Regions from separate parts of the Leeuwenhoekiella obamensis genome, predicted to be linked through region 1. Evidence: riboswitches for the same ligand, from Rfam matches in the RefSeq annotation. Region 1 holds a riboswitch; the other holds the start of a gene.
The links. Region 1 has a riboswitch for cobalamin ahead of ACZ5L8_RS04075 (TonB-dependent receptor plug domain-containing protein). Riboswitches for the same ligand answer to the same signal wherever they lie in the genome.
Positions count from the first base shown of each region.

Region 1 (8,188 bases):
ATTCAGCCATTGATCTTTACTTCTGCAAATGCTGCGGGTACAACTGGTTTTGTAAATGGTATTGATCCTGATGTTGAAGTAGAAGAAAATGTATTTGATCTAGGTACGCTAGGTGATGTGAACGAACCACTTTTGGCTGCAGCCTTAAACGAAATAACTTCTACGCGCTCGTTTACCAAACAAAGAGCAGACTTTAAAGTTTTACCAACTGTTGGTGAAAAAGGTATGGAAAACCTCACGTATCAACGCATGTACGTAGATGTCGTGAAAAAATAAAACTCAATTATAGTCAATAAAAAATCCGATGAGCGATCATCGGATTTTTTATTAATCTTCATTTTAGAGATTCATTTAGAACTCCATGTTGAAACCAAATCTAAAGTTTCTTCCTTTTGTAGTGTAGCCTACCAGCTCAGTATATTGCTCGTTAAAAATATTACTGAAACCCCAGAAGATATTCACTTTGTCCTCAAGAATTTTTCGACTTACGTACAGGTCAACAAGGTTAAAAGCATCAAGTTCTACGTTTCCGCCGTTTACAAAGTCAGCATCTGTGCGACTTCCGGTATATTGATAGCTCACTTGTGCAAAACTCTTTTTGTCAAGATCAATACCTAAAATCGCATTGGCTTTATGTTTCGGGATACGCAGCCCTTGACGGTCTAGACTTTCCACGAAAGTGTAATTTGCTCTAAAACGCAACCAATCTGTTGGGTTAATTTCAGCCTCAGCCTCTACTCCACTCACGGTAAAATCTTCGTCAACGTTAAGGTAAAGTGCCTCATACGTGTCAAAATCGATCGTCACATAATTGATATAATTTTGCTCAAGACGGTTAAAGTAGTTTGCGCTTACGCGGAAAATACCTTTGTTCAACTCCACCCCACCTTCAATGGTTCTGTCTTCTTCTGGCTCTAGCTCAGGATTCGCTCCATACGGACCGTACAATTGTGAAAGCGACGGCGCAATGTAAGAAGTCGCATAACTCCCGAAGAATTTCACATAACCATCATTGATATCAAAACGATATGACGGATTTAAATTATAAACCGCGTGGCTACCATAATCGCTATGATTGTTAAGACGAGCGCCAGCATTTACATTCAACCCAAAGTCTGAAACGTAAACCACATTTGCATACGGATCAGCATTTGTGCTACTTTTTTGTTCGCCATATTCTGTGCGACCTTCCACATAATTAAAACCAAAAACGGTATAAAACTGCTCACCAAACGTGTAACGGTTATACAGATCCAGCACATAGCTATCTGCTTCATAAGCGCTAGGATAGTTAGATTCAAAAGCGCGGTCAATAGTATTGTATGCTGCATTTAGAACGATTTTACCATTATTGTACCCAAAGTCACTGGTAAGACCTATACGCTTCTGCTCGCTAGTAGCGATAAAATCTGCATCCTCCAGCGGAAAAGAATTATCATAAGCGGCATCATACGTTTCATAATCTGCATAAACACCCACGTTAAGATTTTGGCTTAAGCCATAACCCACTTTTGCATTATAATTTTGACGACTAAAGGGATCAGACTCAGTTCCCTCAACCGCCGAAAGCCCGTCAGTTTTTTGATGACCAAAACCAACCTGATACGTGAATTTATCAAGCGAACCGCTCACATTAATATTATTACGAAAATCTGCCAATGTAAAATCGCGGTCATCCTGCGCTTCGTTAGTTCCCGTAACACTTGTCACGCTCGCATGAATACTATTTTCTGAAGCTTTTTTAGTAGTAATATTAATTACTGCAGCTGCAGCGCCGCTACCATACAATGTACTCGCAGCACCTTTAATGATCTCGATACTTTCAATAGTATTTACATCTAGCAGACGCAAATCATAATCATTTGCGATTTGCGATGGGTCGCTCATTTGCACACCATCAATCACCACAAGAACCTGGCGATTATTCCCGCCGCGCACATAGTAACTCAAGTTTTGCCCGGCGTTGCTTCGGCTACCGTTAATTTCCATTCCGCTTACAGTGTTGATGATCTCTGCAAGCGACTTCCCAGGATTTTGTTTTAGTTCTTCCTGCGTGATCTTTACAACAGCTTTACCACTGTTTTCGCGTTTAAGCGGCGTCTTAGAATCTGTCACCACTACTTCACTAAGTTCTTCTGGTTGCTGTTGCGCAAACCCAGAAAAGCAAGCCAATACACCGGCTGCAAACACATACTTTTTTGTGTTCATTTTTAAATTGATTAATACGGAAAAAGGCATGAAAATCTCTCATGCAAACCTTTATCCCGAAGGTTTTACAATAGTGAAAAATGGCAGGTCTCCTGGCTCGCCTGGTGCACGGCCTTCCCATCACGCGAGGTGAAAGTGGCTGGAGTGTGCATTTTTCGCTTAAAGCGAAAGGCATACAGTTGCGGGAACAGCGCAGATTAAAAAGAAAAAGAGTTAGATTAAGGAGAAAAGACGATGTCTAATATCTCATTTCTATATTCTCAAATCTCATTTTTCCTGCTTCCCTTTTAATGACGTATCTCAAAAAAATTGAGGTAGTCAACCAAAATTCGGCGGCGAAGGTATGGCAAATAAGTTTGCAAGCATATCAAATCGCAGGATTTTGTTGAATGATTATTGCATACTTTTGAACAATAATTAAATCACGTTTTGAAAATAACGAGACTACTTACTCTTTTTTCGCTGTTTTTGGTTTTGGCTTGCGCCAAAAAGAAATCCAATGAAATCCAGCTTAAATCCGGAAAACAGATTGAAATAAAGCATGCTGACGGTTTTAAAATCACAGAATTTGAAGGTTTTAAAATCATTACAGTTACCGAAGCTTTCCCTGATGCAAAGAAAGATTTTGTGTATGCTTTAGTAGAAGAAAATATAACGCTACCAGATTCTATAAAAGCAGATGCAACGGTTAAAATTCCGGTGAAAAACATTGTGGTTACAAGCACCACACATATTCCCTCGCTTGAAATGCTTGGCGTGGAGAACACCTTAAATGGCTTCCCTAATCTTGATTTTATTTCTTCAGAAAAGACCAGAGCGCTTATCAACGCCGACAAAATTGAAGAGTTAGGACAAAATGAAACCATCAATACAGAAACCACGATAAATCTCAATCCAGATGTTGTTGTAAGTTTTGGCGTAGAAGGAGAAAACAAAGCGCTGGAATCTCTCAAACGTGCAGGAATTCCTGTGGTTTATAACGGTGATTGGGTTGAGCGCGACCCGCTAGGTAAAGCTGAGTGGATTAAGTTTTTTGCCGCTTTCTACAATAAATTAGAAGTTGCTGATTCCATTTTCTCTGAAATAGAATCAGAGTACGTAAAAACTCAAAAACTTGCCGCTTCCGCGAAAGCGAACCCAACGGTATTAAGCGGTGCTTTATTTAAAGATGTTTGGTATTTGCCTCGAGGCGAAAGTTGGGCAGGCCAACTCATAGCTGATGCAAATGCACAATACATCTACGCAGATTCTGAAGGAACAGGAAGTCTTTCTCTAAGCCTGGAAGAAGTGCTCGACAAAGCACAAAACGCTGATTTTTGGATTGCCCCCAATGCCTTTGAATCGTACACCGAAATGAAAAATAGCAGCGATGCTTATGCGCAGTTCAAAGCCTTTCAGGAAAAGAAAATCTATGGTTTTGGGTCGGCAAAAGGAGAAACCGGCGGACTGCTCTATTATGAAGTCGCGCCAAACAGACCAGATTGGGTTTTAAAAGACCTTGTAAAAATCTTTCATCCTGAACTGGTTCAGGAATATGAACCTCATTTTTTCAAGCCATTAAATGATTAGTAAAAACTACACAAAAACGTTTCTATTTCTGGGCGCCCTAGTGATGATTGTCTTCTTGGCAAATCTCGCTTTGGGCTCTGTTTGGATTCCGCTTGATGAAGTTTTGAGTATTCTTTTTGGCGGTCAAGCCAAAAAATCAGCTTGGCAATATATCATCTTAGATTATCGCTTGCCTAAAGCCATTGCTGCTATTCTCACAGGCAGTGGGCTCGCAGTCGCCGGACTCATGATGCAAACGTTTTTCAGGAATCCTCTGGCGGGACCATTTGTTCTAGGGATAAGTAGTGGCGCGAGTTTAGGGGTTGCACTTTTGATTTTAGGCAGCGCAGCAATTGGTGCTTCTACATTTGCCACAACAGGAAATTGGGGTACGGTAATCGCAGCGAGTTTGGGAAGTTTTTTAGTGTTGAGCATCGTCATGCTCGTGGCCGCAAAAGTAAGAGACGCCATGGCGCTTTTAATCATTGGGTTGATGTTTGGGAGTTTGACGGCTGCCGTGGTAAGTATTTTAGCTTATTTCAGTCCGGCATCAGAATTACAGCGGTATATTTTTTGGTCTTTTGGTAGCTTGGGCGATATCTCATGGCAAGGCACAGGAATTTTAGCGCTTTGTTATTGTATTGGTCTTGCGCTCGCTGTACTTTCAATAAAGACGTTAAACAGCCTTTTACTTGGCGACCAGTACGCACAGACTTTGGGCGTAAGCCTTAAAAAAAGCCGCTTCATCATCATAATCGCCACTAGTATTTTAGCAGGAAGTCTCACGGCATTTACCGGTCCCATTGCCTTTGTTGGTCTTGCGGTACCGCATTTGATTCGGCAGGTTTTTAAGAGCAGTAATCACTGGATTTTATTGCCGGCATGCATGCTAGGCGGAGCCTTGCTCATGCTTATTTGTGACAGCATCGCGCAAGCGCCATTAAATAGTTTTACGCTTCCCATCAACGCCATAACTTCGCTTGTGGGCGCTCCGGTCGTGATCTGGTTGCTCGTTAGAAAACGTAAATTGATATTTTAATGTCTAGCCCAGAAAACATATTAAGCACTCAAAATTTGAGTATTGGTTACAGCAAAGATTCGGTGGTTGCGCGGGATATTAATTTGGCTTTCGCCAAAGGAGAAAACATCGCAGTAATAGGTGTCAACGGCTCTGGGAAATCAACATTGCTACGCTCTCTTTCCGGGCTTTTGCCAGCGTTATCAGGTGAGATTCGCTTTCGCGGAAGCGATATACAGAGTTTTGCTCCTGAGACTTTGAGTCAAAAACTAAGCATAGTGCTTACTTCGCAACCTATTTCAAAAAATCTAAGTGTTAGCGAACTTGTAGCTCTAGGAAGGCAACCGTATACAAATTGGCTGGGTCGCCTGACGCAAAATGACAAAAAAGCGATTTATGACGCGCTCGAAGCGACGCAACTTCTTGAACTAAAAAACAGAAAATGCCATACGCTTAGCGATGGTCAATTGCAGCGTGCCTTGATTGCTCGCGCTCTTGCTCAAGATACAGACATCATAGTTCTTGATGAACCTACAACACATCTTGATTTGCACCATAAAGCATCTATTTTTCAGCTGCTGAAAAAGTTCAGCCAAGAGTTGGGCAAAACCATGATTTTTGCCACGCACGACATAGAATTAGTGCTGCCGCTGTGTGATAAAATGGTAATCATCAAAGACGGAAAAACCATTTTTGACACACCAGAAAATCTCGTGAGCTGTGGACATTTTGATGATTTATTCCCGTCTAAAATCGTTGCTTTTGATAGAGAGCAGAAAAGGTTTTTGATAAAAGATAACTCTTAATCTTCACAATAAATGAAAGATAAATTTCTTGTTTTTGGAGGATTATTCATGTTCATCGTCAGCCTAATCGGGGTTAGGAATGGTTATCTAGATAATGAAACCTTAAAATATAACCATAAGGTAAAAGTCAATATAATAGGCTTTTCAAAATACCGGAGAAACGACTATTTTCTCGATATTGTATACAAAAGCGATACAATAATAAAGAGTACCAATGGTCATTTTTACAGAAAATATAAAGATGCAAAGCAAGTTGAAATGTATAGAAGCGCAGATGGTAAAACCTATATTTTTGATGGAGAAATAGAGAGCGATAATGATTATGCTTTTGGAATCATTTTGACTGCAGTCAGTTTAATAATCATTTATAAAGGCTGGAAGGGTTCTAAACATTAAAATAACTTTTAATAAAATCTTGCAAAGGCATTTATTAACCTGTTTTACAAAATGTATCTTTGATTCAAACCTAATTTTCGCATGAGCGACACATTAATCACACTCATCACAGCCGTGATCTGCTTGGGAATCGGCTTCTTTTTTGGCAACCTAATCGCTGGGCTAAAAACCAAGTCGGCTACTAGTTCACTAGAAGAAAGGCTTAACAGCCAGAAACAAAATCTAGAGCGTACGGAGCTTGCTTTCCGCGAAAGCGAAGAAACCAGAAACAATCTGAATAGCGAGATCTCTGCATTGCAAAACAAACTTACAGCGCGCAACGTAGAATATGAAAATCTGGCTACGCGACTGCAGGAAAACAAAGACGAACTTGAAAAACTTCAGGAAAAATTCACTAAGGATTTTGAGATCGTAGCTAATAAAATACTAGATGAGAAGTCCAGTAAATTCACGCTACAGAACAAACAAAATCTTGATATTCTGCTGAAGCCGCTTCAGGAGAAAATAAAGACATTTGAGGAAAAAGTTGAGCTTTCTAACAAAGAAAGCATTGACCGCCACAGCGCCATGCGCGAGCAACTTAAAAATCTTGCCGAACTCAACCAGCAAATGAGCAAGGACGCCGATAACCTGACCAAAGCGCTGAAAGGCGATTCTAAAATGCAAGGAAATTGGGGCGAGCTTATTTTGACAAGAGTCTTAGAAAAATCTGGACTGGAAAAAGACCGCGAATATACTGTTCAAGATAGTCATAATACTGAGGATAACAAACGCCTGCAGACTGATGTACTCATTCATCTACCCGATGGTAAGAAGATGATCGTGGATAGTAAGGTTTCGCTAACGGCCTTTGAGCGTTTTGTGAGCGAAGAGGACGAAATGCAAAAAAAACAATACCTGCAGCAGCATATCAATTCCATCAAATTGCACGTAAAACAACTGAGTGAAAAGAACTATCATCACTTGATCGATGAAAGTCCAGACACGGTTTTTATGTTTATCCCAATTGAGCCGGCATTTGCGATCGCTTCTGCAAACGAGCCTAATTTATATGAAGATGCGTTCAGCAAACAGGTGATTATTGTAACGCCTTCTACCCTGCTTGCCGCATTGCGTTTAGTAGATAATCTTTGGCAAAACGACCGTCAAAAGAAAAATGCGATTGAGATCGCTACCCAAGCTGGAAACCTGTATGATTCTTTCACTTTGCTAACCGACGAACTTCTAAAACTTGGTCGCCAATTAGGGACAGTTTCTAACACCTATGAGAGCACGATGAAGAAGCTTACCGGTCGTGGAAATATCATAAATCGTGTTGAGAAACTTCGCAAACTAGGTGCAAAAGCAAGTAAGCAGATCGATTCTAAACTTGTGAAACGTGCCATCGAAGAAGACATTGATAATGACGACGACGATACGCAAATGATCGATGCACCTAAAAACGAAGGCGATAATTTATTTAATAGTTAAACCATGAAAAAAGCCCTTTTTATAATCCTTGGCGTTATTCTAGCCTTATTTATCGCTTTCTACACCATCGCCTATTTTGCGACTTATAGCGAGGGAACACGTGCTGGCGAACTCATAAAATTTTCACATAAAGGTGTGATCGTAAAAACATGGGAAGGTCAGATCAGTCAAGGCATTAGCGGTGCGCAGATTTTTGATTTCTCCGTGATGGGTGGTGAAGATGAAGTTGTGCAAAAACTGCAAGAATATCAAGGAGAATATGTTAAGCTCACTTACGTGGAAAGGTTTACCACCTTTTTCTTTTGGGGCGACACCAAGTATTTTATCACTGATGTTGAGTTAGCCCAATCGCCGCATTTTAGGAGGTGATTTTAAATACCAGTCAACCACTTGCTGAATGAACAAATTAATTGAAAAACCACATTTGATTTTCTTATTTGCAATTCCAATAATTATGCTGATTGGAATTTTAAGTGGAGATGCACTGTTTGACATAAATGTTCACGACACCTATTATGTAATTGCCTATTCACATTTGACGATTTTGATTTCAATATTTTTAGGAGTAATCGGGATCGGATATTGGGTTATGCAAAAATCTAATAGAAAATTATCAAAGAGGCTGAATTGGACTCATATTGCAATAACTTTTGGCGGACCTTTAATTGTCTGGGTTTTGACCAAATTTTATCGTCCTGAAATTATGGAATATCGATTCAATGATAATCTGACTTTCATAATC
Region 1 covers NZ_AP029251.1:913,801-921,988, reverse strand. Annotated here, with positions in the region: gene ACZ5L8_RS04080 (S41 family peptidase) at 1-276, shown strand, start outside; gene ACZ5L8_RS04075 (TonB-dependent receptor plug domain-containing protein) at 352-2,208, opposite strand; cobalamin riboswitch at 2,274-2,550, opposite strand; gene ACZ5L8_RS04070 (ABC transporter substrate-binding protein) at 2,638-3,777, shown strand; gene ACZ5L8_RS04065 (FecCD family ABC transporter permease) at 3,770-4,795, shown strand; gene ACZ5L8_RS04060 (ABC transporter ATP-binding protein) at 4,795-5,580, shown strand; gene ACZ5L8_RS04055 (hypothetical protein) at 5,593-5,976, shown strand; gene ACZ5L8_RS04050 (DNA recombination protein RmuC) at 6,058-7,446, shown strand; gene ACZ5L8_RS04045 (6-phosphogluconate dehydrogenase) at 7,450-7,815, shown strand; gene ACZ5L8_RS04040 (cbb3-type cytochrome c oxidase subunit I) at 7,844-8,188, shown strand, end outside.

Region 2 (8,188 bases), 320 kb from region 1:
ATCGGTTTTGAGAACAATTATTTTATTCGCCATTTTACTCACAGGGGGTACGGCGCTGTTTGCTCAGAGTAAGAGTATCAATATTAGTACAGAGCTAGAGAAGCTAAGTACATTTGATAAGCTTCCGCAATATGTGGATGATACTAAGTTACTGCAGGTGTCATCCTATGACACAACGGGTGGTAATAATGACGGTTTTAGTGGTAAATACTCCTTTATACGAAAAACTGAAGATAGTAGTCTGGTGATCTTTGAAGCAAAGGGAAAGGGTGTGATCAATAGGATCTGGACACCAACACCCACTACAGATACGCTTGATTTTTATTTTGGCGAAAGCCAGAAACCTCAATACTCAATTCGTTTTTTAGATCTGTTTAGCGGTAAAGTATTTCCATTTGAAGCTCCGCTTTGCGGTAATGAGGTAGGCGGATATTATTCATATTTTCCTATACCATTTAACAATGGATGTAAGATCATTCTTAGAGGTAAGAAGCTAGAGTTTTATCAAATACAACATACTATTTATCCTGATGATCAGGAGGTTGAAAACTTTAATGTTTCAGATGTTAATACTATTAAAGATCAACTTAAGACATTAGTAGAAACTTGGGATAAGCCACTGATAATTAAAGCAGATAAAAAGATTCATGTAGAAAAGGTTTTGGCTCCAGGCCAAAGTATAACACTTGCAGATTTTTATGAGGGTGGTAGGATCATGGGATTTCAATTATCTCACGCTGATCTTTATGAAGGTTTACAAAAGCAGGTAGATATTAAAATCACTTATGATGACGAAACTACGGCAGCCATATATATGCCAATTGCAGATTTTTATGGGTATGCCTTTGGCAAGACCTCTATGCAAAGTGTACTTATGGGGACTAAGGATAACGTGAATTACTTTAAATACCCGATGCCTTATGATAATAAAGCGCGTGTAGAATTGATCTATAGAAAACTAGGGGCAGGAGAAAAGAATATTCCTATAGTTGCCGATATATATTGGTCTGCAGATAAACGCAAAAGTAAAAAAGAGGGTAAGCTTTATGCATATTGGAATAAGAATAGTAATCCCGCTCTGGGAGAGCCACATGTGTTATTAGAAGGGAATGGAAGAGGACATTATGTGGGTACAATATTACAAGCACAGGGGCTTAATCCCGGGATGACTCTTTTTTTTGAAGGAGATGATGTCACTATCATAGATGGTGAAATGCGTGTGCATGGTACAGGTAGTGAAGATTACTTTAATGGTGGTTGGTATGCATTATTAGATAGATGGGATAGAGGCATCAGTTTACCACTCTATGGAGCGCTTGATTATTCTTTACCCTATGCAAGAACAGGTGGATATCGACTTTTTATAGCTGATAAGATGCCGTTCACAAATGACATACAACATACTATTGAGCATGGCCCTGAAGATAATAACATGCCTGTAGACTATACTTCTGTGGCGCTGTATTATGCAAATAAGAATATAGTATCAACACAAACTCAGCCTACTAATAAGATGAGTGTTGTGCATATACCAGAGACATATATGTTATATCCACAGTTGATGAAGTATAGCTTTGCTGGTAATGTGCTTGTAGATCACACTACATTTACTTCAAGAGATGGGCAGATGCGTATAGAGCTTAGCGAAATACCTAATGGGATGTACAAACTTTATGCAGACATTGGTAAAAGCCCTAGAGGAACTAAAGTAGAACTTTGGCAACGTCAAAAGCAGGTGGGCGATGTGGTGGACTTTTATTCAGATACCACAGTAGATGAGCAGAAACTATACCTCTGTGATCTGGAAATAAATAACTTTAGCCAGACACTCACTATACGCTTTATGCCTGGTGAAGAGCGCAAAAATCAAATACGTATTAACAGACTGATTTTGGATAAACAGTAGGCACTGAGATCAGTGAAAAGGGTTTTATTTCGGCTCTGGGCGATAGCCAGTAGAGTTGTTTGTTGATAGAAAAGTAGAAAAACGAAATTAGAAATTGGATTAGTACAGAGTATTAAGTATAGAGTACAAAGTTTAATTTGTAACAAAGTGTTATTTCGGCTCCGCTCAATAACCAGTAGTGTTGCTAGTTGTTAGTGCAGAGTATTAAGTACAAAGATTGGATTAGTCCTAAGTCATACATCCATCGTATTTCATCCCTCTTCTTTCAAGCATTCTAATTTCTACTTTCGTATTTCATTATTCGTCCCTCAAGCTTTCTAATTTCTACTTTCGTATTTCTAATTTCTCACTACTTTGTACTCACTACTTAATACTTAAAACGCAACTAGCGATAAAAAAGAAAGCATACCAAAAAGACAATGCCTACATTTACCGCTTAGTTCTTTACATATTTTCATCTATCGGAAAGGGTTACACATAACGTGCATTAATAGGGAATCTGGTGCAAATCCAGAGCTGTCGCGCAACTGTAAGTAACATGATTAGATTTTATCCTTGCGTACCACTGTAGGCCACAAGCCTATGGGAAGGTCGATAAAGTCTGTTATAAGTCAGGAGACCTGCCTTTTTCCGCTATGGCTTTGCTTTCGCGGTCTGAAGCAAAAAGTCAGGTTTGGTGCAGTTTTATTAAGTACGGCATAAGGATAGTTATGTCTGTACACTACAACCCTGCGCTACATCTTCTTTTTACATATCGCGTTTGCATGGCAGAGAATCATGCCAGGAACTTTTAACTAATTGTATCATTTTAAAGTTAAAAGAAAATGCAAACACACATTCTGGGCTATCCGCGTATAGGTAGCCAGAGAGAATTGAAACGCGCCTGCGAAAACTACTGGGCAGGTAAGATTTCATTTGATGAACTTTGGAAAACGGGGCATGACATCCGTGTGGCCAATTGGAAACTGCAGCAGCAAGCCGGTATTGACCTGATTCCGTCTAACGATTTCTCGTATTACGACCAGGTGCTTGATATGTCGCTTACCGTAAACGCCATCCCATCACGTTATCATGAGGTTATCCTTAAGCAAGGCAATACAGAGAACGACCTCTATTTTGCCATGGCGCGTGGGTATCAACAAGACGGTCTGGACATCAAAGCGATGGAAATGACCAAGTGGTTTGATACCAATTATCACTACATCGTACCTGAATTCAGTAAAGACCAGCAGTTCTCGTTGTTCTCTACCAAGGTGATAGAAGAATTTAAGGAGGCCAAAAAAAAAGGCATACTCACAAAACCCGTATTGCTGGGCCCGGTAACCTATCTTTTGCTGGGTAAGGAGAAGGAGAGCGGTTTTCACCGTATCGAGCTGCTTAAAAAACTTTTACCCGTTTATCACGAAATACTGGAGCAGCTAACCGCAGAAGGGGCAGAGTGGATTCAGTTTGACGAGCCGTTCCTTGCGCTTAACCTATCGCCGCAGGAGCAGGAGGCCTATCATCTCGCTTACGCGGAAATAAAACAAAAACACCCAAAACTTAAAACCTTGGTCGCTACCTATTTTGAAGGATTGCGTGATAACACCGCATTGGCAACGGCATTGCCGGTTTGTGCATTGCATGTGGATTTGGTTCGTAGCCCAGAGCAGTTTGATACTGTACTTAACGCTGTGCCAGAACGCTTGTCACTATCTCTGGGATTAGTAGACGGTCGCAACATCTGGAAGAACGATTTCGAGAAATCGTTACAAACTATTGAAAGAGCCATTGACAAGTTGGGCGCAGACCGAGTGATGCTAGCACCTTCTTGTTCGCTACTGCATACGCCGTGTGACCTGGGTAGCGAGACATCGCTGAATGCGGAGATAAAACAATGGTTGGCTTTCGCCAAACAGAAAGTGGACGAGATAGCCAGGTTAAGAACATTGGTTGTTAATCCGCAGGATAATGGGGCACAGCAAAAACTAGTAGCCAATACACAAGCCATTGCCAGTAGAAAAAGCGCTGCATTGATTCATGACACGGCTGTAAAAGAACGCGTAGCAAACATCACCGAAGCTGATGATAAACGACAGAGCACCTTTGAACACAGACAAGCATTGCAACATGCAAATCTGAATCTCCCAGAATATCCCACGACTACGATAGGTTCCTTTCCACAAACCGCTGAGGTGCGCAGATGGCGTTCACAGTTTAAAAAAGGTAATTTAACCGCAGAGGAGTATGATGCCTTGCTTAAAGAAGAAACCCGTAAAGCGATACGCTGGCAAGAAGAAATAGGTCTGGATGTATTGGTGCATGGCGAGTTTGAACGCAATGATATGGTAGAATACTTCGGCGAACAGCTGAAGGGTTTTGTGTTCACCAAATTCGGGTGGGTGCAGAGTTACGGTAGCCGTTGTGTGAAACCACCTATCATTTATGGCGATGTATCACGGCCGCAAGCAATGACCGTAAGCTGGACGCAATATGCACAGAACCTTACCTACATACCGGTAAAAGGGATGTTGACAGGGCCGGTAACAATACTGCAATGGTCTTTTGTAAGGGATGATCAACCTCGTATGGAAACCTGCACGCAGATAGCGCTAGCCATCAGGGATGAGGTTGTAGACCTAGAGCAAGCCGGGATCAAGGTCATCCAGATAGATGAGCCGGCAATACGTGAAGGATTGCCCTTGCGTCAAGAAGACTGGCAAAACTATTTGCAATGGGCGGTGCGCGCCTTTAGGATCTCGGCAAGTGGCGTTAACGATGCCACACAGATCCATACCCATATGTGCTATTCTGAGTTTAACGACATCATACAGCATATCGCAGCTATGGATGCCGATGTGATCACCATAGAATGCTCACGCTCGCAAATGGAGTTGCTTGACGCTTTCGCGGAATTTAATTATCCCAATGAGATAGGTCCTGGGGTGTATGATATTCATTCCCCACGGGTGCCGTCTATGGTGGAAATGGTAGAACTTTTGGCGAAAGCCAAAAAGGTAATATCACCATCCCAACTATGGGTAAACCCAGATTGCGGACTCAAGACCCGCCACTGGGAAGAGACACGCCTGGCGCTGATAGCCATGGTGAACGCAGCGCGTGAGATGCGCGCGGTAGAAGCAACCGTTTAACTATAATCGTGGGACCCTTCAAGAAATTGAGGGGTTTCTTTTTAGTGTACAAACTTATGTTTTGTAAACTTTTGATTTTCTGCATTAAAGATTATATTTTTTTTTTTGAGGGTGTTCAATTTTACCATGATTGGCTACAGGATTTACAATGAATTCCGCAGAGTAGGGATATATTGCATTTCTATTTTAAATCGCATCTCATGAATTCTTACCGACTGTCCGGCCTGTTTTTGTTTTTAAGTTTTGTGTTGTTGGGGAACACCCTAATGGCTCAAAAAGCAAAGGATAAACAACCTAACATTATCCTTATCATGACAGATGATCAAGGATGGTTTGATGTGGGGTTTAATGGGAATAATGTTGTTAAGACTCCGCATCTGGATGCAATGGCTGGTAGGGGAGTGATCTTTGACAGGTTCTATTCGGCATCTGCGGTTTGTTCGCCTACGCGCGCCAGTTTTATAACAGGACGAAATCCGTTGCGCACAGATGTGCCTTATGCAAATAGCGGTCACTTGCGTCAAGGAGAGATCACCATACCAGAGCTTTTAAAGAAAGAAGGATATGCTACTGGGCATTTTGGTAAATGGCATTTGGGTACTTTAACCACTACAGAGCCAGATGCAAATAGAGGAGGTAAAGCAAAATTTATAGATGAGTACACCATCCCGTCAGAACATGGGTATGATGAGTTCTTTTGCACCGAATCTAAAGTGCCTACATACGATCCCATGGTAAATCCGGTGAATTTTAAAGAAGATGAGAGTAAGCATTTTGGGTGGCGTGCTGTAGAAGGAAAGTCAGCTGTGCAGAGCTACGGCACCGCATATTGGACGGGAGAAAACATCAAAGCTGTAGATAATCTAGAAGGCGATAACTCTAGAGTTATCATGGATAGAGTATTGCCTTTTATAGAAAAAGCAACGAAGCAAGAGCGATCATTCTTTACAACAGTTTGGTTGCACACGCCGCATTTACCTGTGGTAACAGATAAAGAGCATCGCGATATGTATAAAGACCTAAGTCTAGAAGAGCAATTGTATTATGGTTCAATTACCGCAATGGATGAGCAAATAGGTAGACTTTGGGAAACCCTAAAAAAGCTTGACATCACAGAAGAGACCATTATCTTTTTCTGTAGTGACAATGGTCCCGAAATCAAAACTCCTGGAAGTGCGGGTATTTATAAAGGCAAAAAGAGAAGTCTGCATGAAGGTGGCGTTCGTGTGCCTGCATTTGCGATCTGGCCTGGCACTTGGGAAGCAGGTAAACGCACAGCTTTCCCAATGGTTACGAGCGATTATCTGCCTACACTGATTGATATTCTAGATATCGATTATCCAGACGATCGTCCTTTAGATGGAATAAGCTTGCTGGATGCTATCAACGGCAAAGCAGAAAAGCGCAATGAAGCCATCGGTTTTATCTGTAATCCCAAGATTTCATGGGTAACTAATCAATACAAATTGATCCGGGATATGAAGGGGCAGAACTTCGAACTATATGATCTTCTTAATGATCCTTCAGAAGAAAATAATATCCTTACCAAAGAACCAGCATTAGCAAGTAAAATGAAAGCCGAGCTTGCCAACTGGCTAACCTCTGTAAACCAAAGTAGAGAAGGGAAGGATTATAAATAGATTAGTTTTTTGGCTGCAGCCAAAAGATTTTATATTTCCTTGATCGTTCTTTTATAGCTTCTTTAAAAAGGCTTATTTTTATAGTAATACGTTCTAATTATGAGTTTTCTTAAAGCCGAATGGCGCAAACTAGCTTTGGCTAATTATGTAATAGATGAAGCCGTCCTGCACAAGTACGTACCACATGGAACAGAATTAGATTTATGGGAAGGAAAATGCTATGTGAGCCTAGTTGGATTTATGTTTAAAAACACTCGTTTACTAGGAGTAAAAGTGCCGTATCATGTAAATTTTGAGGAGGTTAATTTACGGTTTTATGTAAGACGTTTAGAAAACGGCGTGTGGAAACGTGGAGTTGTTTTTATCAAAGAAATAGTTCCTAAATGGGCAATAACATTTGTTGCGAACTCCGTCTATAAAGAGAATTATGAAACCATGCCTATGCGTCATATTTGGGAAGAAAATGATGCTTCGCGTACTGTAGAATATTACTGGACCAAAAATGGAAAAGAAAATTCCTTTTGTTTAGAAGCAGAGCTACAAGCACAGCAAATAGAAAAAGACAGTGAGACCGAATTTATAACAGAGCACTATTGGGCTATGCAGCTGTAAACGAAACGAAAACAAATGAGTATGAGGTTACTCATCCTAGCTGGCTTGCATACCCAATAAAAGAGTATAAGATCAATACCGATTTTGGACTGATATACGGTGAGCAGTTTTCATTTTTAAACACAATGCAACCACACTCTGTGATGCTAGCAGAGGGATCTACAATTACCGTTGAGACAAAAAAGACAATAAACTAACTGTACTATTTCTTTTGGCTACAGCCAAAAAACAAAAAATACATTAAGTCTTATCTGTAGAAAGTACGGTATTTGATCGAACCTTTTGCTTTAAAACGAACCAAAAGAAAAGCGATAGCAAAAAGATAAGCGATCCATATACAGTGGTGATCGCTGATATTTTAAAGCCTTCTTGCATGATACTGGGAGATGCCTCTACCTCACCGATCTTTACTGCTTTAAAAGCAGAGAAAAGCCCTATGAGTTGACCTAGCACTCCAATGACAAGAGCCAGCAAACCCACAGATCGTATACGTTTGATTTTCTTTGTTGCTTCGTTGAAGTCGGTTAATTTGTTTGAGTAAACAGCGATTGCATTAATGATCGTGAGAATGATCACAAGTAGCAATAATACTGTAAGTGCACCCATAAAAATAACGCCGCCTCTAAAAAACATTTCGATCATTTGCTTTGCTTTATATCAAGAAAGTACCTTTATGGTTTGTTTATTAGATTCAAATATAAGCGAGATCTTAGTGAATAAGCACAATGAGTAAACGATTACTGCTACATACGAGCTATTGGGTATTGATATTGCTCTTTCTTACGATCGTTTTTGGCTTTAGTTGGCAAAGTCATCTGCTGGCTTTTTTCTTTGCTATTTTACTGCTTCCTGTTGTAATGGTAAGTAGTTACTTCTTTAATCTGTTTCTTGTTCCTAGA
Region 2 covers NZ_AP029251.1:598,368-606,555, forward strand. Annotated here, with positions in the region: gene ACZ5L8_RS02735 (glycoside hydrolase family 172 protein) at 8-1,906, shown strand; cobalamin riboswitch at 2,358-2,548, shown strand; gene metE (5-methyltetrahydropteroyltriglutamate--homocysteine S-methyltransferase) at 2,731-5,037, shown strand; gene ACZ5L8_RS02745 (sulfatase family protein) at 5,304-6,677, shown strand; gene ACZ5L8_RS02750 (YqjF family protein) at 6,777-7,289, shown strand; gene ACZ5L8_RS02755 (MotA/TolQ/ExbB proton channel family protein) at 7,530-7,931, opposite strand; gene ACZ5L8_RS02760 (LytR/AlgR family response regulator transcription factor) at 8,015-8,188, shown strand, end outside.
Region 2: it holds a riboswitch for cobalamin, as region 1 does, so the genes downstream of both, metE (5-methyltetrahydropteroyltriglutamate--homocysteine S-methyltransferase) here and ACZ5L8_RS04075 (TonB-dependent receptor plug domain-containing protein) in region 1, are expected to answer to the same signal.